One region of the Streptomyces sp. NPDC048001 genome, then DNA from elsewhere that is predicted to be linked to it. Evidence: riboswitches for the same ligand, from Rfam matches in the RefSeq annotation. Region 1 holds a riboswitch; each other region holds the start of a gene.
The links. Region 1 has a riboswitch for thiamine pyrophosphate ahead of thiO (glycine oxidase ThiO). Riboswitches for the same ligand answer to the same signal wherever they lie in the genome.

Region 1 (6,658 bases):
TGGACATGGCAGGTGTCCAGGCAGAAGCCCAGCCGGGGATGGGCGTCCAGCGCCTCCACGTACGCGGCCAGGTCCTCCATCCGGGAGCAGAGCGAGGATCCCTGGCCGGCCGTGGACTCCAGCAGCAGCCAGGGGTCCTCCCGGCCGGTCAGCTCGTCCAGCAGCGGCAGCATCCGCTCCCGCACCTGCGCCAGCGCGGTCGCCCGCGCGCGGCCGCCGGTCGCCGAACCGGTGTGCACCACCACGCCGAGCGCCCCGATCTCCCCGGCCCGGCGCAGGGAGTGCCGCAGCGAGTGCACCGAGTGCTCCACGGTCGCCTCGGTGTGCGAGCCGAAGTTGATCAGGTACGGGGCGTGCACCCAGGCCGACAGGTCCTCTGCCGCGCAGGCGGCCCGGAACTTCTCGTCCTGCGCCGGGCTGCCCGCGGGCGTGGCCCAGCCGCGGGGATTGGCCACGAAGACCTGCACGGCCTCCGCGCCCAGCTCACGGGCGTAGGCCAGGCCGGTCGTGGCCAGTCCGCCGGCCACGGGGACATGGCTGCCCACAGGGTTGCGCCTCGGCACGTCCTCTACAGCCCCTCGACCCGGAGGGTGATCGTGCTGCCCTCGGGCGCCTCCTCGCCGCCCGCGACGGACTGGCTCGCGACCTCGTCGCCGAGGAAGGGGAAGGTCTTGCGGACCTCCACCGCGAACCCGGCCGCCTCCAGCCGGGCCTTCGCCTCCTCCACCGGGGTGCCGACCACATCCGGCACCGGCACCATCCGGGGCCCCTTCGACAGGGTCAGCGTCACCGTGTCGCCGGCGGCGAGCCGGGTCCCCTCGGCGGCGGACTGGCGGGCCACGCTGCCGGCGGGATGCGGCGAGTTCACCCGCCCGGGGGCGAGCTCCACGCCCAGCCCGGCGCCCTCCAGCGCCTGCCGCGCCGCGGCCGCCGACTCGCCGGTGACGTCCGGGACGTCGACGGGCGCGCCCCGGCTCACGACCAGCGACACCGCGCTGTCCGGGCTGCGGCTGCTGCCCGCCTCCGGATCCGTGCGGATCACCGACCCCTGCTGCACGGTCTCGTCGAACTCCCTCGTCACCACGCCCGGGGCGAGCCCCGCCTCCCGCAGCGCCTCCTGCGCCTGCTCCAGCGGCCGCCCCGCCAGGTCGGGGACCTTCACGATCCGCGGACCGCGCGAGACGACCAGCGTCACGGAACCGTTGCCGCGGACCCGCTCGTTGGTGCCCGGGTCGCTGCGGAGCACCGAGCCCCGCGGCACGGACTCGCTGAACTCGCGGCTCACCCCCCGGACGTCCAGTCCCGCGGCGTCCAGCCGCTCACGGGCCTGCGCCTCCGTGGTGCCGATCAGCGCCGGCACCCGGGTGAACTGGCCCGAGTTGATGTACCACACGCCGGCGCCGAGGCCCAGGACCGCGAGGACCACGGCCACCAGGGTGAGCGCCGGGCGTCGCGGCAAGCGCCCCCGCAGGCCCCCGCGGCCGCCCGGCCCGGACCCGGGGGGCCCGGGCACCGGCGCGGCCAGCCGGGCCGTGCGGTGCACCTCCGCCTCCGGCGCCGCCCGGCGGGCGACGGTGCGCGGCAGGACGTCCGTGCGCTCCGCGTCCCCTTCCCCCGCGCCGAGCGCGGCCGCCCCGGGCGGCACCGCGTCCAGCTGCGCCTCGTCCAGGGAGCCGCGGGCCGAGCGCACCGCGGCGAGCAGCGCCACGGCGTCCTGCGGGCGCACCTCGGGGGTGCGTGCGGTGGCGCCCGCCACCAGGTCGTCCAGGGCCGGGGCCAGGCCCGGCACGGCGGCCGAGGGCGGCGGGACGTCCTCGTTCAGGTGCCGGTACAGCACCTGGGCCGGGGTCTCGCCGCCGTGCGGCTTGCCGCCGGTGAGCATCTCGTAGAGCACCACACCGCAGGCGTAGACGTCGGCCCGGGGATCGGCGGTGCCGTACTCGATCTGCTCGGGGGCCAGATAGGAGACGGTGCCCAGCAGCGCCCCCGAGGTGTTGGTCACGGTGTCCACGGCGCGCACCAGGCCGAAGTCGGCGACCTTGACCCGGCCGTCGTCCCCTATCAGGACGTTCTCCGGCTTCATGTCGCGGTGCACGAAGCCCGCCCGGTGCGCGGCGCCGAGCGCGGCGAGCACCGGCTCCAGGATGTCCAGCGCGGCCCGCGGCGACAGCGCCCCCCGCTCGCGCAGCACGTCCCGCAGGGTGCAGCCCTCGACGTACTCCATGGCCAGGTAGACGTACGCGCCCTCCGCGCCCTGGTCGAACGCACCGACCACATTGGGGTGCGCCAGGCGCGCGACGGACTTGGCCTCGCGGATGAAGCGCTCGACGAAGGTCGCGTCGGCCGCCAGCTCCGGGTGCATCACCTTGAGCGCGAGCACCCGGTCGAGCCGGGTGTCGACGGCCCGGTAGACCGTGGCCATGCCGCCGACGGCGATGCGCGCCTCGATGCGGTAGCGGCCGTCGAGCAGCTGCCCGACGAGGGGGTCCTGGAGGGTCGTGTCCACGGGGAGAGTCTACGAGCCGCGCACCGGGCCCCCGGCGCTCCGGTACGGGCTTGCAGCGCGGTTGTGACGCACGCCGCGCCGCCCCGCGCCCGGCGGCGCCCGCGTTCCGGGCCCCGTCGGGCCCGGCGGGGGCGCCCGCCGGGCCCGCGCGGCCGCGGTCCGCGCCCGGCGGCCTGCGGAGCGCGCGCGGGCTTCAGAAGGCCGGGCGCTCCGGGTCGTGCGCCAGGTCGGCCCGCCCCTCGACGGGGGAGGACGCCTCGGCGAAGTGGCGGCGCGGGATGCGCCCCGCCCGCCGTGCCAGCCGCCCCGCCTCCACCGCGTGCCGCATGGCCTCGGCCATCAGCACCGGCTCCTGCGCCCGGGTGACCGCCGAGGCCAGCATCACCGCGTCGCAGCCCAGCTCCATCGCCAGCGCCGCGTCCGAGGCCGTACCCGCCCCCGCGTCCAGGATCACCGGCACCCTCGCCTGCTCCACGATCAGCCGGAAGTTGTGCGGGTTGCGGATGCCCAGCCCGGAGCCGATCGGCGAGCCGAGCGGCATGACCGCCGCGCAGCCCGCCTCCTGGAGCCGCCGCGCCAGGACGGGGTCGTCGTTGGTGTACGGCAGGACGGTGAACCCGTCGTCGACCAGCGTCTCCGCGGCCTCCAGCAGCTCCCCGCCGTCCGGCAGCAGGGTGCGCTCGTCCGCGACGACCTCCAGTTTGATCCAGTCCGTGCCGAGCGCCTCGCGGGCGAGCCGGGCCGTGAGCACCGCCTCACCCGCCGTGTAGCACCCGGCGGTGTTCGGCAGCACCCGGATGCCGAGCCGCGCCAGCACGGAGAGGACGGAGCCCTGCACGGTCGGGTCCAGCCGCCGCATCGCGACGGTGGTCAGCTCGGTGCCGCTGGCGGCCAGCGAGCGCTCCAGCACCTCCAGGCTCGGCGCACCGCCGGTGCCCATGATCAGGCGGGAGGCGAAGGAGGTGCCCCCGATGACGAGACGGTCGTCGGCCACGGCGCTCACCCTCCCTGCACGGCGGTGAGGACCTCGACGCGGTCGCCGTCGGACAGCAGGGTCGCGGTCCACCGCCCGCGCGGCACGACCGTCTCGTTCACCGCGGCGGCCACCCCGGTCGGAGCCGTGCTCAGGGAGCCGACCACCGCCTCCAGGGTGGTGCCGGGGGCGAGGTCGCGGCGGGTGCCGTTGACGGAGACGTTCATGCGGGGACTTCCTGTCGTGAGAAGCGGCGGGGGCTGAACGGGCGTGCGGTCGCGGGGGGTTCGCCGCCCGCCAGCACCTCGGCCAGCACCTCGCCGGTCACCGGGGTCAGCAGCACGCCGTTGCGGTAGTGCCCGGTGGCCAGCAGCAGCCCGGGCAGCGCGGTGCGCCCGAGCAGCGGGGCGTTGTCGGGGGAGCCGGGGCGCAGCCCGGCCCGGGTCTCCACCAGGGGGAGTTCGGTGATGCCCGGCACCAGTTCATGGGCGTCGCGCAGCAGTTCGTAGACGCCGCCCGCGGTGACCGTGGTGTCCCAGCCCAGTTCCTCGCTGGTCGCCCCGACGACCAGTTCGCCGGACTCCCGCGGCACCAGGTAGACCTGGCTGCCCCGGACCACCGCGCGCACGGTCCGGGAGAGGAAGGGCCCGAAGGCCGGCGGCACGGTCAGCCGCAGCACCTGGCCCTTGACGGGCCGGACCGGCGGCAGCACGTCCCGCGGCACGCCCGCGAGCCGCCCGCTGAGACTGCCGCCCGCCAGCACCACCTGGTCCGCGGAGACGCGGCTGCCGTCGGCGAGGAGCGCCCCCGCCGCCCGGTCGCCCGAGACGGTCAGTTCACGCGCCCACTCGCGGCGGAACTCGACCCCGCCGCGCCGGCAGGCCGTCAGCAGCGCCGAGGCGAGCAGGCGCGGGTCGACCTGGTGGTCGCCGTCGACACGCAGCCCGCCGCGGACTCCGGGCGCCAGCATCGGCTCCAGCCTCCGGCACTCGCGGCCGCTCAGCCAGGCGGAGTCCAGGCCCGAGCGCATCTGGAGGTCGTGCAGCTCCCTGAGGTGCGCGCGGTCGTCCGCGTCGAGGGCCACGGCGAGCGTGCCGCAGCGGCGGTAGCCCGTGGGCGTGCCGCTCGCCTCCTCGAGTTCCGCCGCGAACGCCGGGTAGCGGCGGGCGGAGTCGAGGTTCAGCGCGAGCAGTGCCTGCTCCCCGTAGTGGAGTTCGGTCACCGCGGCCAGCATCCCGGCCGCCACCCGGGCGGCCCCGCCGCCCGGGTCGGGGTCGGCGAGGGTGACGCGCATCCCGCGCTGCGCCGCCCGCCAGGCGGTGACCAGTCCGATGACGCCGCCCCCGATGACGAGGACGTCGGGCGCGGTCGGTGTACGAGACATGGGCGTCCAGCCCCTCCCTTCGCCGGCATGACCCGGATCAGGTTCGTACGGTCGGAGGCCGGCCAGCCTCCCTCTCAGCCCGGTGCGTCCGGGCTCCCGCGTGTGCCTTACGGTGGCCACCCTAAACCCAGGGCCTCGGGCGGGGTAAGGCAGCCGCCGGGCCCCGGCGGGCGGGGCGGGAGCGGGCACCGACGGCCGGATCGCCCGCCGGGCGCATCCTCGCGCCGGGCCGGGTCGGCGCGCGCACCCGGTTCGCCTCCACCGGCGGCGGGGGCGTGTCCGGGCCGGGTGGGGGAGCCGGTGCACGGCCGGCCGGTCGGCACCCGGACGGGCGACGCGCTCGACGTCCGCCGTGTCCGGCCCGGGACGGACGGCACCACCGCCGCGGGCCGCCGCGCCCGTGGGTGTCCCAACTCCCGCCCGGCCGCGTGCGCCTAGACGAGACGCGGGCGCGGGAGTCCCGCGAGGGCCGCGGCACCGGCGCCGTCGAGGAGCCGGCGCCCGGACGCCCCGTCGGCGCCGGCGTCCGGGCCGGGTGCTGCCCTTAGGGTGGCCGGGTGAGCGAGCAGACGCACGGCGGAGGTAACGGGGTACGGGACGCGCGGCGGGTCGTCGTCGCGGGCGCGGGCATGGCGGGGGTGCAGACCGCGGTCGCCCTGCGCGAGGCCGGCTTCACCGGGGCCGTCACCCTGATCGGCGCCGAACCCCACCAGCCCTACGACCGGCCGCCGCTGTCCAAGGCGGTCCTGCTGGGCACCGCGGAGGGCTCGGCCTTCGACATCGACTTCGACGCCCTCGGCGTCGAGCTGCGCCTCGGCTGCGAGGTCACCGGGGTGCGCCCCGAGGACCACGAGGTGGACACCGAGGCCGGTCCGGTGGCCTACGACACCCTCGTCCTCGCCACCGGCGCCGTTCCCGTGGCCCTGCCCGGTACGGAGGGCGTGCCCGGGGTGCACCTGCTGCGGACCCTGGACGACGCCGAGCGGCTGCGGCCCGTCCTCGCACGCCGGCACGCGATCGTGGTCGTCGGGGCCGGCTGGATCGGGGCGGAGTTCGCCACCGCGGCCCGGGCGGCGGGCTGCGCCGTCACCGTGGTGGAGGCCGCCGACCGTCCGCTGGCCGGCTCGCTGCCGGCCGAGGCCGCCGCGCCCATGGCCCGCTGGTACGCCGAGGCGGGGGTACGGCTGCTCACCGGTGAACGGGTCGCCGCGGTGGAACCGGGAGCCGTCACGCTCGCCGGGAGCGGCGCGGAGGACGGGGCCGGGCGCCGGATCGCCGCGGACGCGGTGGTCGTGGGGATCGGGGCCCGGCCGGCCACCGCCGCCCTGGCCGGCAGCGGCATCGCCCTCGGCCCCGACGGCGCGGTCCTGGCCGACGCGGGTCTGCGCACCTCCGCGCCCGACGTCTACGCGGTGGGGGACTGCGCCTCCTACCCGTCCGCCCGGTACGGCAGGCGGCTGCTGGTCCACCACTGGGACAACGCCCTCCAGGGCCCGCGCACCGTGGCCGCGGCGATCACCGGGGGAGGGGCGGAGCCCTACGACCCCGTGCCGTACTTCTGGTCCGAGCAGTTCGGCCGCTTCGTGCAGTACGCCGGCCACCACCCGGCGGCCGACACCCTGCTGTGGCGCGGCGACCCGTGGGCGGACAGCGCGTGGACCGCGCTCTGGCTGCGGGAGGGCGTGCTCGTCGCCGTGCTGGCCGTGGACCGGCCGCGCGACGTGGCCCAGGGGCGCAGGCTGATCGCCGCGGGTGCCCGGCCGGACCCGGTCCGCGCCGCCGATCCCGCCGTCCC
Region 2 (6,658 bases), on a different contig from region 1:
CGCGTTCACAGGGCCGCCTCCGCCCGTGAACACACCCGCACCGAGGCGATCAGCAGCACCGGCGAGCCCGGGTCATCCGGGATCTCGCTGTCCTCCGACCACTCCCACCGCGCCCCGTCGGCGAGCACGTAACCCAACCGGTCGAGCGCCCGTGAACGCTCCTGAACACTCGGCACCACCCGGCCCCGGCCGAACGAGAACTCCGGCCACCGCTCCGCCGAACCGAGCACGACGACATACAACCGCCAGCGGCCCTCCCACACCGACATCTGCGCCGTGAACTCCCGCGGCCCCTCCAACCTGCTCATGCCGCACCCCCGACCGTGCCAGTGGTGCGGTCGGCCAGCGCCCGCCTAGCGGCCAGCACCCGGCGCCGCGCCCGCCGCAACCGCCGCGCATCCAGCATGGTCGGGATGCGGTCGAGGGTCGTGATCTGCGCGTCCAGCAACTCCAGCTCCGCCAGGATCAGCGGCAGCTCGCTCTCGATCGCATCCAGCTCGGCGGCCGACGGCTCACGCTCGTCCGCCTGAAGTGCAACGATGTTCCTCATGGGTCGTGGTCTCCCTAGCAGGTGAACGACCCGCACAGCACCCCCGGAGCGGCTACTCCGGGGGTGCGCGGGTCTGGGGTATTGGTGCAGGTCAGACGTGCTTGGCCGCATGGGCGACGAAGCGGTCGCACGCATCGATCGCGGCCGTCCGCGCAGCGGCCAGAGCGCCGACGTCCCTCGCGCCGCGCAGGGCGTAGACGGTGGAGGCCGCCGCCCTTGCGGAGTCGACCAGGTCAGGCGCGAGAACGGCCAGCGTGGTCATCGGTGCGGTGACCGCGCTCCGGGTCGCGTGGCTCTCCGCCCGTGCCGCGTCATAGGCCGCAGCATCCGCACCCGCCAGGCGCAGGTCCTCCCGCACCCACATCGCACGCCGGTGATCGGCCAGCGCGGCCGTCAACGCGGTCACGGCCGCAAGCCGTTCACGCCGCAACGCGACCCGCTCACTCCCTCGCTGCTGAAGCACATAAGCGGTGACCGACCCGAGCAGGGTCCCCACCACCGCGATCACACTCGCCCACATAGACAACTCCCTCACTCGAACCGCTCCGGACCATCCGGCTCCCCTCCAACCCGCCCGTACAGCCCACGAAGGAACCTGGACGGGCGGGGGAGGCAACCGGCCGCAGCCATCACGCTGCGGCGATCGTTCGTACATGTCTCGCCTTCGGGAGCGTGCTCCCGTTGCAGGCTGCGAGACGGTGACCTTTCGGTCTCGCCCTCCGGTTGACCAGGGATCCGGGACCCTCGGCCCGCTCTGTCCCGGGCCCCTGGAGATGAGCGCACGCCGGATGGACCCCTTCCGGGGCCCGGGAACGGCGAACATCCCTAGGGATATTTAAAGCATGCTTCCCTAGGGAGGTCAACAGGGCGCGAAAAAGGGCCCGCGTGAGCGGGCCCTTCTCGGTGGCGAACGTGGGTCAGCCGGTGATGTGGTACTCCATGACGTACACGCCTGCGTTGAGGAGCATCCGGTTCACCTCCACCGGCGTGCCGTCCTCCGTCAGGGCCGTCCGGTAGATCTCCACCACCGGAGTCCCCTCGGTCAGGCGGAGGCGCTCCGTTTCCTCCTGGCTCGGCATGCGCGAGCGCAGTTCCTCGACGAACCGAACAGGCTTGGCGCCGAGTTCGGCCAGTCGTGCGTACGTGCCGCCGGGGCCGGTGTCCTCGTGGGCGATCGCCGACTCCCTGACAAGGGCCGCCGGCAGGTACGAGACCGCTGCCTGGACAGGCTCGCCTTCGACCGAGAAGACGCGGTCTCGGACGATGACCGCGGTCCCCTCGTCGAGTCCGAGCATGCGCGCCACGTCATCGGGGGCCGGAGCCTCGTAGACCCGCAGCCCCGTGACGCTCATAGGCCGGTCGCCGACGTCGGTGCTCCAGATGGAGCGTCCGGTACCCCATCCGTCCTGAGCGAGGCGCCGATTCGCGACCCGTCGGATCGGCTGGAACTCGCGGACGTACGTCCCGCTGCCTTTCCGCCGGACGGCCAGCCCTTCGGACACCAGCAACGTGAGTGCGCGTCGTGCTGTCTCCTTGGCCACCCCGTGCTGCTTAACGAGGGCAGGCTCGCCGGGAAGCCGGGCGCCGGGCGCAAGGTCACCGGACCGAATGCGCTCCCGCAATCCGTCGGCAATCTCCCGGGCAGTCTCCGCCATCAAGCTCCTCACTTCCCTAGGGTGGTATCTACAGCTTGGCACACAGGTGACCGGATACCCCATCGGAGGGGCGCCATGATCCGACTCCACCGCTATGAGTGTCGACACACAGTAGGAAGTCGTGCGCGTGGCCGGTGACAGCGGGCCCTTCTCCGGCCTTGAAGGAGCCTGCCCGCTGCACGCACCCGGGCTTGCGCCGGGTGGGCGCCGAACAGTGGCCGGGAGTGCTCCCGCCCTGCCGTTCCCGGGGGCTCGTGGGTTGGTCGCGCGCAGGTGGAAGCCGACTTCGGGAGCCGGTAGGGGATGGAGCCCGGGCCGTCCCTGGGCCGTCTGAGGGCCGCCATGGGTCACCGATGGCCACCGTCAACCACCGCTCCCCAGACGGAGGCGCCAAGGTCAGCCGACTCCGTCTGCGACACTGGACGCACCATGCCCAAGCCAGGAGAACTGACCTTCGTCGCCCCCCGCGGAGCCAAGCAGCCGCCGCGGCACCTCGCCGACCTCACGCCCGCCGAGCGCAAGGAGGCCGTGGCCGCGGTCGGCGAGAAGCCGTTCCGCGCCAAGCAGCTGTCCCAGCACTACTTCGCGCGCTACGCCCACGACCCCGCGCAGTGGACGGACATCCCCGCCGCCGCCCGCGAGAAGCTCGCCGGTGAGCTGCTGCCCGAGCTGATGTCGGTCGTGCGCCACATCTCCTGCGACAGCGACACCACCCGCAAGACCCTGTGGCGGCTCCACGACGGCACTCTGGTGGAGTCGGTGCTGATGCGCTACCCGGACCGGGTCACCATGTGCATCTCCTCGCAGGCGGGCTGCGGGATGAACTGCCCCTTCTGCGCCACCGGGCAGGCGGGTCTGGACCGCAACCTGTCGACCGCGGAGATCGTGCACCAGATCGTCGACGGGATGCGCGCCCTGCGCGACGGCGAGGTCCCCGGCGGCCCGGCCCGGCTGTCCAACATCGTCTTCATGGGCATGGGCGAGCCGCTCGCCAACTACAAGCGGGTCGTCGGCGCCATCCGGCGCCTGACCGACGCGGAGCCGGACGGCCTCGGCCTGTCGCAGCGCGGCATCACGGTCTCCACCGTCGGCCTGGTCCCGGCCATGCTGCGCTTCGCCGACGAGGGCTTCAAGTGCCGTCTCGCGGTCTCCCTCCACGCGCCCGACGACGAACTGCGCGACACGCTCGTCCCGGTCAACACCCGCTGGAAGGTCCGCGAGGTGCTCGACGCCGCCTGGGAGTACGCGGAGAAGTCGGGCCGCCGCATCTCAATCGAGTACGCCCTCATCCGGGACATCAACGACCAGGCCTGGCGCGGCGACCTGCTCGGCCGCCTCCTCAAGGGACGGCGCGTCCATGTGAACCTGATCCCGCTCAACCCGACCCCCGGCTCCAAGTGGACGGCCTCGCGGCCCGAGGACGAGCGGGCGTTCGTGGCGGCGATCGCCGCCCACGGCGTGCCGGTCACCGTCCGGGACACCCGGGGCCAGGAGATCGACGGGGCCTGCGGCCAGCTGGCGGCGCAGGAGCGCTGACCGCCCCGGGCCGCGGCCTTTGCCGCCGCGGCCCGGACGGCCGGAATGCTCCGGGGCCATGGCTGGTACTGTGCCCCGTGCGATCGCACAAATGAACAGCACATCCTTCCGACAGGGGAGCGCACCACAGCGCTGAGAGTGCGGCACGGCCGCAGACCCTCGGACCTGATCCGGGTCATACCGGCGTAGGGAGTCAACCGTCATGAACAGCCAGCTTCGCCGTGCCGTCGGCACGGCCCTCGCCACCGCCCTCGGCGCCACCGCCCTCGCGGCCTGCGGCGGGGAGTCCGGCGGCTCCGGCGGCCAGGACGGCGGCGGGTCCACCGTCACCCTGGTCACCCACGATTCCTTCGCCGCCTCCGAAGAGGTGCTGAAGGAGTTCACCGAGCAGACCGGCTACACGGTCAAGGTCCTCAAGAGCGGCGACGCGGGCACCGCGCTCAACAAGGAGATCCTGACCAAGGGATCCCCCCAGGGCGACGTCTTCTTCGGCGTCGACAACACCCTCCTCTCCCGCGCGCTCGACAACGACCTCTTCACGCCCTACGAGGCGAAGGGGCTCGACCGGGTCGCCGCCGAGTTCCGGCTGGACGGCGAGAAGAAGCGCGTCACCCCGGTCGACACCGGCGACATCTGCGTGAACTACGACAGGGAGTTCTTCGCGGAGCGGAAGCTGGAGCCGCCCCGCACCTTCGCCGACCTCGCCGAGCCCGCCTACAAGGACATGCTGGTCGTGGAGAACGCGGCCACCTCCTCGCCCGGCCTGGGCTTCCTGCTCGGCACCGTCGGCGCCTTCGGCGAGGACGGCTGGCAGGACTACTGGAAGAAGCTGCGGGCCAACGGCGTCAAGGTGGTCGACGGCTGGGAGCAGGCGTACAACGAGGAGTTCTCCGGCTCGGCGGGCGGCAGGCAGTCCGGGGCCGAGCGGCCGCTCGTCGTCTCCTACGCCTCCAGCCCGCCCGTCGAGGTCCTGTACGCGGAGCCCCAGCCGGAGGAGGCGCCCACCGGCGTCGCGACCGGGACCTGCTTCCGCCAGATCGAGTTCGCGGGCCTCCTCGACGGCGCGAAGAACGAGAAGGGCGGCAAGGCCCTGATCGACTTCCTGGTCTCCACCGCCTTCCAGGAGGACATGCCGCTGAACATGTTCGTCCACCCGGTCGTGGCGGACGCGAAGCTGCCGGAGCTCTTCACCGAGCACGGTGTCGTGGTGGAGGAGCCCGCGACCGTCGCGCCCGCCACCATCGCCGACAAGCGGGAGCAGTGGGTCCGCGCGTGGTCCTCGCTCGTCCTGAAGTAGACGACTCCGCCCGCGCGGCGCCCCCCGGGGGGACGGCGCCGCGCGGGACGGCGGTCCGGTTCGCCCTGATGGCGGTGCCGGTCGCGTTCTTCGCCGTCTTCTTCGCCTACCCGGTCTCCGCCATCGTCGCCCGCGGCCTGCACCACGGCGGCGGCTGGGACCTGGGCCGCATCGTCGGGACCGCCACCCGCCCGGACATCCTGGGCGTGCTGTGGTTCACCACCTGGCAGGCGCTCGCCTCCACGGCCCTCACCCTGCTCCTCGCCCTCCCCGGCGCCTACGTCCTCGCCCGGCTGGACTTCCCCGGCAGGCGCCTGCTGCGGGCCGTCGTCACGGTGCCCTTCGTCCTGCCGACGGTCGTCGTGGGCGCGGCCTTCCTCGCCCTGGTGGGCCGCGGCGGCCTGCTGGACGACCTGTGGGGGGTGCGCCTGGACACGACCGTCTGGGCCATCCTGCTCGCGCACGTCTTCTTCAACTACGCGGTGGTCGTCCGCACGGTCGGCGGCCTGTGGGCGCAACTGGACCCGCGCCAGGAGGAGGCCGCGCGGATGCTCGGCGCGGGCCGCCTCGCCGCCTGGCGCAGCGTCACCCTGCCCGCCCTGGCGCCCTCCCTGGCGGCGGCCGCGCTGATGGTCTTCCTGTTCACCTTCACCTCCTTCGGCGTGGTCCAGATCCTCGGCGGGCCGACCTTCACCACCCTGGAGGTCGAGATCTACCGGCAGACCGCCGACCTCCTCGACCTGCCCACCGCCGCCGTCCTGACCCTCCTGCAGTTCGCCGCCGTGGGCACGGTCCTCGCGGTCCACGCCCGGATCGTCCGGCGCCGGGAGGCCGCGCTGCGCCTGGTGGACCCCGCGCACACCGCCCACCGCCCGCGGGGCGCCGCGCAGTGGCTGCTGCTGGGCGGCGTCGGAGCCACGGTGGCCGCGCTGCTGCTCGCCCCGCCGGCCGTCCTGGTGGAGCGGTCGCTGGACACCCCGCGCGGCTACGGCCTCGACTACTACCGGGCCCTGTTCGAAGTGGACTCCCGGGGCGGGTCCTTCCTCGTCCCGCCGATCGAGGCCGTGGGCAACTCCCTGGGGTACGCGCTCGCGGCGACGGCCGTCTCGGTCACCGTCGGCGGTCTCGCGGCGGCCGCCCTCACCCGCCGGGCGGGCCGGCTGGTCCGCGGCTTCGACGCGCTGCTGATGCTCCCGCTCGGGGTCTCGGCGGTCACCGTCGGCTTCGGCTTCCTGATCACGCTCGACGAGCCGCCGCTCGACCTGCGCACGTCCTGGATCCTGGTGCCGCTCGCGCAGGCGCTGGTGGGCATCCCCTTCGTGGTGCGCATCATGCTGCCGGTGCTCCGCGCCGTCGACGAACGGCTCCGGGAGGCCGCCGCCGTGCTGGGGGCCTCGCCGCTGCGTGCCTGGCGGGAGGTCGACCTCCCGCTGGTGCGCCGTGCCCTGCTGGTGGCGGCCGGATTCGCCTTCGCCGTCTCGCTCGGCGAGTTCGGGGCCACGGTGTTCATCGCCCGCCCGGACAACCCGACGCTGCCGGTGGCCGTCGCGCGGCTGCTGGGCCGGCCCGGGGAGCTCAACTACGGCCAGGCGATGGCCCTGGCCACCCTGCTGATGGCGG
Region 3 (6,658 bases), on a different contig from region 1:
CGCCATCGCGGGCGCCGGACTGACGACCGAGCAGTTGCGCGCCACCGCACTGGACGCGACGGCCCTGATCACCGCCGCCGCTGCCGTCGAGTACGAGCACTACGTGCGGGTCCGTGCCGAGGTACGCGCCGCGGCGGCCGGCACGGTCCTCCCGTCCGGTGCGGGGGAGACCACCCGGACGGGAGCGGGACTGGCCGCGGTGGTCACCGTCCTGGCGCCGATGCTCGCGGGCACGGCCGCGGTGATCCTGCTGGCCGTCGGCTATCTGCTGAAGGTGCTCAGCCCGCCGCCGTCCCTGGCCGGCGCCCTGGTCTCCACCGGCTGGGCCTTCGCCGCCCTGACCGCCGCCGCGATCCTGGCCGCGGCGGTGGCCCTGCTGCTGACGGCCCTGCGCAACGACGCCAGCCATGTCGCCGACGGCAGACCCTTCGACGCGCTGCCGGACGAGGTGCGCAGCGCCAAGGACGCCTGGGGTGCGGCACTGCTGGAGCGGGGGATGCTGCCCTTCCTCAGGGCGGCCCTCGACGACACCGCCCCCCGGGCCCGGCTGGACCCGCCGCCGCGGGTGGGCCGCATACCCAAGGTCGGCTACAGCGGGCCGGACTTCACCAGCCCCTCGGAGGGCCGGACCGGCGGGCGGCGGCCGACGTTCTCCAGCCCCGACTTCTCCGGGCCCGAGTTCGGCGGCCCGGAACACCGCCCGGAATGACCGGCCCGTCCGCCGCCCCCGGGCGCCGGTGGGCGAGCCGGGGAGTGCGGCGAACGGGGACGGGGCGGCGCACTCGGGCCGCCGTGGAGATCAGGCGGCGGGCACGGCCTTGGGGTTGGCGCCGTACCGGTTCGCCTCCTCCTGGCCCTCGGAGGCCAGGAAGACGATCAGGATGATGCCGCCGACGAACGGGACGAAGCCCAGCAGGAGCCACCACGCGGGGCGGCCGGTGTCGTGCAGCCGCCGGAAGGCCACGGCGAGGGACGGCAGGAAGGTCGCGACGGAGTAGAGGAAGTACGGGACCATCGTGTCGATCGCCATGCCCGCGACGTACAGCACGAGCGTCGCGAGGGAGTTGAAGAGCGTGTACATCCAGAATTCCGTACGGCGCGCACGGCCGCTGAATCCCACGTAGTTCTTCAGTACTGCCAGGTACCAGTTCACTGCGGTCCCCTCCCCATGCCCATGTCAGGGCAGATCGAATTTCAGACAAGCGGCTGAAACTTATCCATGGGGTGGTCGCCGGGCAAGGCGCGGACCGGTCACGGCCGAAACGTCACCGACCTGCGTCCCAACCGTGTCCGAGCGCCGCCCGCCCCGCGGGCGGCGCCCCCCGGCCCGCGAGGCCCGCGGGGGACCCAGGACCTGGGGACAGCCCGCTCCCCTCGCACCTCCACGGGGGCAGCCGTGCGCCGGAGCGAAGGGCGAGCGGCCCCACCGCCCGGTCCGGTTCCGGCGGCCCCGTGCGCGGCGACGGCGGCGGACCCGCACGGGAGCCTGTCCGTCGCGGAACCCCCGCATACGACGATGTCCCCCGGCGCCTGCCGGGGGACATCGCGGCCTCGGGGCCTCAGTCGGCGATCGGCAGGTACAGCCGGTTGCCCTGGGCCGCGAACTCGGCCGACTTGGCCAGCATCCCCGCACGGGCCTCGTCGTCGCCGACCAGCGGATCGTCGCCGCCGAACTGCTCCGTGATGCTTCTGCTGATCTTCATCGAGCAGAACTTCGGACCGCACATGGAGCAGAAGTGCGCCGTCTTCGCCGGCTCCGCGGGCAGCGTCTCGTCGTGGTACTCGCGGGCCGTGTCCGGGTCGAGCGCCAGGTTGAACTGGTCCTCCCAGCGGAACTCGAACCGCGCGTCGGACAGCGCGTCGTCCCACTCCTGCGCACCGGGATGCCCCTTGGCCAGGTCCGCCGCATGCGCCGCGATCTTGTACGTGATGACGCCGGTCTTCACGTCGTCGCGGTCGGGCAGGCCGAGGTGCTCCTTGGGCGTGACGTAGCAGAGCATCGCCGTGCCCCACCAGGCGATCATCGCGGCGCCGATCCCCGAGGTGATGTGGTCGTAGGCCGGGGCGACGTCCGTGGTGAGCGGGCCGAGCGTGTAGAACGGCGCCTCCTCGCAGATCTCCTGCTGGAGGTCGATGTTCTCCTTGATCTTGTGCATCGGCACATGGCCGGGGCCCTCGATCATGGTCTGCACGTTGTGCCGCTTGGCGATCGTGTTCAGCTCCCCGAGCGTCCTCAACTCGGCGAACTGCGCCTCGTCGTTGGCGTCCGCGATCGAACCGGGGCGGAGGCCGTCGCCGAGGGAGTAGGTGACGTCGTAGGAGGCGAGGATCTCGCAGAGCTCCTCGAAGTTCTCGTACAGGAAGGACTCCCGGTGGTGCGCGAGGCACCACGCGGCCATGATCGAGCCGCCGCGCGAGACGATGCCCGTCTTGCGCCGGGCGGTGAGCGGCACATAGCGCAGCAGCACACCGGCGTGGACGGTCATGTAGTCCACGCCCTGCTCGGCCTGCTCGACGACCGTGTCCTTGTAGATCTCCCAGGTGAGCTCCTCGGCCTTGCCGTCCACCTTCTCCAGCGCCTGGTAGAGCGGCACCGTGCCGATCGGCACCGGGGAGTTGCGCAGCACCCACTCGCGGGTGGTGTGGATGTTGCGGCCGGTGGAGAGGTCCATGACCGTGTCGGCGCCCCAGCGCGTCGCCCAGGTCATCTTCTCCACCTCCTCCTCGATGGAGGAGGTGACGGCGGAGTTGCCGATGTTGGCGTTGACCTTCACCAGGAACCGCTTGCCGATGATCATCGGCTCGATCTCGGGGTGGTTGACGTTGGCGGGCAGCACGGCCCGCCCCGCCGCGATCTCCTCGCGCACGACCTCGGGGGAGACGTTCTCCCGGAGGGCCACGTACTCCATCTCCGGGGTGATCTCACCCCGCCGGGCGTAGGCGAGTTGGGTGACCGCCCGGCCCTCGCGACCGCGGCGCGGCTGGCGCGGGCGTCCCGGGAACACGGCGTCGAGGTTGCGCAGTCCCCCGCGCGGCGCGGTGTGCTTGACGCCGTCGTCCTCGGGGCGGACGGGCCGGCCGGCGTACTCCTCGGTGTCCCCGCGCGCGACGATCCAGTTCTCCCGGAGGGCCGGCAGCCCGCGGCGCACGTCGGTGTCGACCCCGGGGTCGGTGTACGGACCGGAGGTGTCGTACAGCGTCACGTCACGGCCGTTGGTGAGGTGCACCCTGCGCACCGGCACCCGGATGTCGGGGCGCGACCCCTCGACGTACCCCTTGTGCCAGCCGATGGACCTCCCGGCCTCGCCGCTCTGGTCGGAGGCAGGCGTGTGTGCGTCCGATGTGGTCATGTGACCTACTCCCTACGCCGGCATTACCCGGTAACAGGTTCGGCGGTCGGCGCAGCTGTCCCGTACGGATATACGGAGGTCAACGCCCTCTCAGCCCGGTGCTCCGAGCTCCCGCGTGTGCAAAAACGTGCCACCACGCTAGCGTCCCGCCGGGCGTGCTGAACAGTGGGCCCCTCGCGTTCTTGCGATGATCTGTCGGTGACCTCCTCGCAGCAGACTCCCGAACCGCACTCCCACGGCCACGGAGCCGCCCCCGGCGATGTCGCGGCCTCCGGGCATGTCCACTCCCACGCGCACGGCCCCGCCGAACCGGTGTCCCGGCACCTCCGCAGGGTCATCGCCGCGGTGCTCATCCCCTTCGCCACGGCCGTGCTGGTGGGCCTGGCCGTGCTCTGGCCCGGTGGGGCCCCCGGCCACGAGCGCACCGGGGTGGGCTTCGACCGCCAGACCGAGCAGGGCACCGTCGTCGCACTCGAGAGAGTGTCCTGCGAGGAGGTCAACGCGGCCCAGGTGCCGCCGACCGGCGACACCTCCACCCCGGAGGGACGGGAGGCGGTGAACCGCCGGCAGGGCGACTGCGCCCGGGCGACCGTGGAGGTGACCACCGGCCCGGAGAAGGGGCGGCGGTTCGTCGAGATCGTCCAGCCCGACGCCCCGCGGCAGCTGAGGGAGGGCCAGGGGGTCGTGGTGGCCTACGCCCCGGACGCCCCCAGGGACCTCCAGTACTCGGTCACCGATGTGAACCGCAAGGTGCCGATCGCCGTCCTGGCCGGCATCTTCGCCCTGGCGGTGGTGCTGGTCGGGCGGATGCGCGGCCTCATGGCGCTGATCGCCCTGGCCGTGTCCTTCGCCGTGCTGACGCTGTTCATCCTCCCGGCGATCCTGCAGGGGTCGAACCCGCTGGTCGTGGCCGTGGTGGGCTCCAGCGCGATCATGCTGATGGCGCTGTACCTGTGCCACGGCGTCACGGCCCGCACCTCGGTGGCGGTGCTCGGCACCCTGATCTCGCTGCTCCTCATCGGGCTGCTCGGCTCGCTGTTCATCGGCTGGGCCAGCCTCAGCGGCAACACCGACGACAACACCGGTCTGATCAAGGGCCTCTACCCGGAGCTGGACATGAGCGGCCTTCTGCTGGCCGGGGTCATCATCGGCTCGCTGGGCGTGCTCGACGACGTCACCGTGACGCAGACCTCCGCGGTCTGGGAACTGCACCACGCGGACCCGGGGATGGGGCCGCGCGCCCTGTACCGCGCGGCCATCCGGATCGGCCGCGACCACATCGCCTCCGTCGTCAACACCCTGGTGCTCGCCTACGCGGGCGCGGCACTGCCGCTGCTCCTGCTGTTCAGCATCGCCCAGTCCAGTGTGGGCACGGTCGCCAACAGCGAACTCGTGGCGCAGGAGATCGTGCGGACCCTGGTCGGCTCGATCGGGCTGGTCGCCTCCGTACCCGTCACCACGGCGCTCGCCGCCCTGGTGGTCTCCGCGGACCGGCCCGGCGCCGAGGGGAAGCCCGCCGCGGCGGGGGCAGGGCGGACCGGCGGTCGCGGACGGCGCAGGAAGCGGTAGCCGACCGGGCGGCGGCCGGCCGGTGACGGAGCATGCCGGCCGGGGGTGCCCGGGCCGGGCGCCTCCACCGCCCGGACCTCGGCCGGGGCTTCCGCCGGCCCGGTTCCCGGCCCTGCCGCCCTCAGCCCGCGTTCTCCTCGGCCAGGATGCGCCCCAGTGCCTCCTCCAGGCTCAGCTCGAAGTCACCGAGCGCGAGCTCCTGTCCGAGCGGAACCAGCTTGTCCGTGCGGTCCAGGAAGGCGACGAGCGGCGGGGCCCCCGCCCGGAAGAGAGCCGAGTCGTCCCCGACCCGCAGACGGATGTGCACGTCCGACAGGGGCTCGTGGCCGGTCGGCGCGATGTGCACATCGCCGTCCCCGCTGGGCGCGTTGATCCCGTCGAGCAGCAGCTCCCTCCCGAAGGCCCAGGTCACGGGAGCATCGCCGGGGAGGTGGAAGGTCATCCGCACCGCGTACGGATCGCCTGTCTCGTAGCGCAGCTCCACCGGGATCCGGAAGGAGAGCTCCTCGGAGACCAGGAAGCTCATCAGGACCTCGGCCTGAACCGACTCGCGCATCACATACCTCGCAGAGATGGAGCTGATTGAACCGTGCTGACGTACCGGCGTTCTGGCATACCGACGAAGAAGAGTTGGCCGGGAACGATCCCCCGGTTCCTCTTGACGCCATCGTGCTGGAACCGCTAGCAGATCACAAGGAGTGATATTTCAGATACTGATAGAGAACGCAAGAGACTCCATGAGCTCCCTCACTCCCCTCCGCAACTGTTCAACTGCGGGACGGAGACGGGCCTCTTGCTCCAGGGGGAGAGAAAGCGCCATCGTCCCGATCATGTCACCCACGGTGACGGGAATAGCGGCGCAGACGGTTCCGAGCGCGTACTCCTGACGCTCGACCACGGTTCCCGGGCGGGCGTTTGCGGCCATGCGCTCCAGCAGCGCCTCCCGGTCGCGCACGGAGTAGGGCGTGACCTGCTGCACCGGGTGGCGGTCGAGATGGTCGCGCCGCGCCTCCGTGTCGAGCTGACCGAGCAGGCACTGCCCGATCGCATGGGCGTGGGCGGTCTCGCGGAAGTCGGCCCACTCGGGGACGGCCGGGGCGTAGGGCGTGTCGGAGACCGCCACGACATCGACCTCACCCTCGCGGTACACCGCGAAGTAGACGGCGACGCCGATCGCGTCCCGCCACTGGGTCAGGGAGTCCTGGAGCCTGGCGCGACGATTCTGCTGGGAGCGGTCGAGGGCCAGCCGGTCGACCGCGGGGCCGAGGGTGAAGACGCCCTTGTCCCGCCGCAGGTAGTCCTCGTGCGTGAGGGTGCGCAGCAGGTGGTAGGCGGTGGCCAGCGGGATGCCGGCCTCCCGCGCCAGCTGCTTGGCGGGCGCGCCGTCGCGATGCGCCCCGGCCGCCTCCAGCAGCCTCAAGGCCCGCTGCACCGAGCCGATCAGGGTAGGGACGGCAGCGGACGTAGCCCTGGCCATAGGTCACCCCCAGGCGTGTGACGGGCTGCGTGCCCGCCCGCGGGGGCCGCCCCCGCGCGGCCGCCGCAGCCCGCGGTCCTGGGGACCACAGATCCGGGACCGCCGTTCCGGGCCGGCCGGCCGGGACACGGGCACCTGCCCGGGACGGGACGGCAGGGGCTCGGGGCGGAGCCGTCACCTGTGGAGATGGGCCGAGGGGGCGGCAGAGGGCTGTCACTCTAACGGCAGCCGGGGGACGGCACGGGCTTACGCCGTTCCGTTC

Region 2: linked by a shared signal. The riboswitch ahead of ACGF15_RS06200 (thiamine ABC transporter substrate binding subunit) and the one ahead of thiO (glycine oxidase ThiO) in region 1 are both predicted to bind thiamine pyrophosphate.
Region 3: linked by a shared signal. The riboswitch ahead of thiC (phosphomethylpyrimidine synthase ThiC) and the one ahead of thiO (glycine oxidase ThiO) in region 1 are both predicted to bind thiamine pyrophosphate.

Annotation. Positions count from the first base shown of each region.
Region 1 is NZ_JBIDBN010000009.1:269,286-275,943, reverse strand. It holds gene ACGF15_RS18890 (deoxyribonuclease IV) at 1-545, opposite strand, end outside; gene pknB (Stk1 family PASTA domain-containing Ser/Thr kinase) at 569-2,506, opposite strand; gene ACGF15_RS18880 (thiazole synthase) at 2,700-3,500, opposite strand; gene thiS (sulfur carrier protein ThiS) at 3,506-3,706, opposite strand; gene thiO (glycine oxidase ThiO) at 3,703-4,863, opposite strand; TPP riboswitch at 4,861-4,973, opposite strand; gene ACGF15_RS18865 (NAD(P)/FAD-dependent oxidoreductase) at 5,421-6,658, shown strand, end outside.
Region 2 is NZ_JBIDBN010000002.1:407,186-413,843, forward strand. It holds gene ACGF15_RS06170 (DUF2637 domain-containing protein) at 1-9, opposite strand, end outside; gene ACGF15_RS06175 (DUF6303 family protein) at 6-308, opposite strand; gene ACGF15_RS06180 (DUF6284 family protein) at 305-550, opposite strand; gene ACGF15_RS06185 (protein kilB) at 642-1,070, opposite strand; gene ACGF15_RS06190 (GntR family transcriptional regulator) at 1,468-2,205, opposite strand; gene rlmN (23S rRNA (adenine(2503)-C(2))-methyltransferase RlmN) at 2,635-3,741, shown strand; TPP riboswitch at 3,845-3,950, shown strand; gene ACGF15_RS06200 (thiamine ABC transporter substrate binding subunit) at 3,944-5,038, shown strand; gene ACGF15_RS06205 (ABC transporter permease) at 5,014-6,658, shown strand, end outside.
Region 3 is NZ_JBIDBN010000006.1:177,546-184,203, forward strand. It holds gene ACGF15_RS13095 (hypothetical protein) at 1-709, shown strand, start outside; gene ACGF15_RS13100 (DUF805 domain-containing protein) at 800-1,153, opposite strand; gene thiC (phosphomethylpyrimidine synthase ThiC) at 1,560-3,350, opposite strand; TPP riboswitch at 3,343-3,475, opposite strand; gene ACGF15_RS13110 (YibE/F family protein) at 3,549-4,919, shown strand; gene ACGF15_RS13115 (SsgA family sporulation/cell division regulator) at 5,041-5,475, opposite strand; gene ACGF15_RS13120 (helix-turn-helix domain-containing protein) at 5,626-6,396, opposite strand.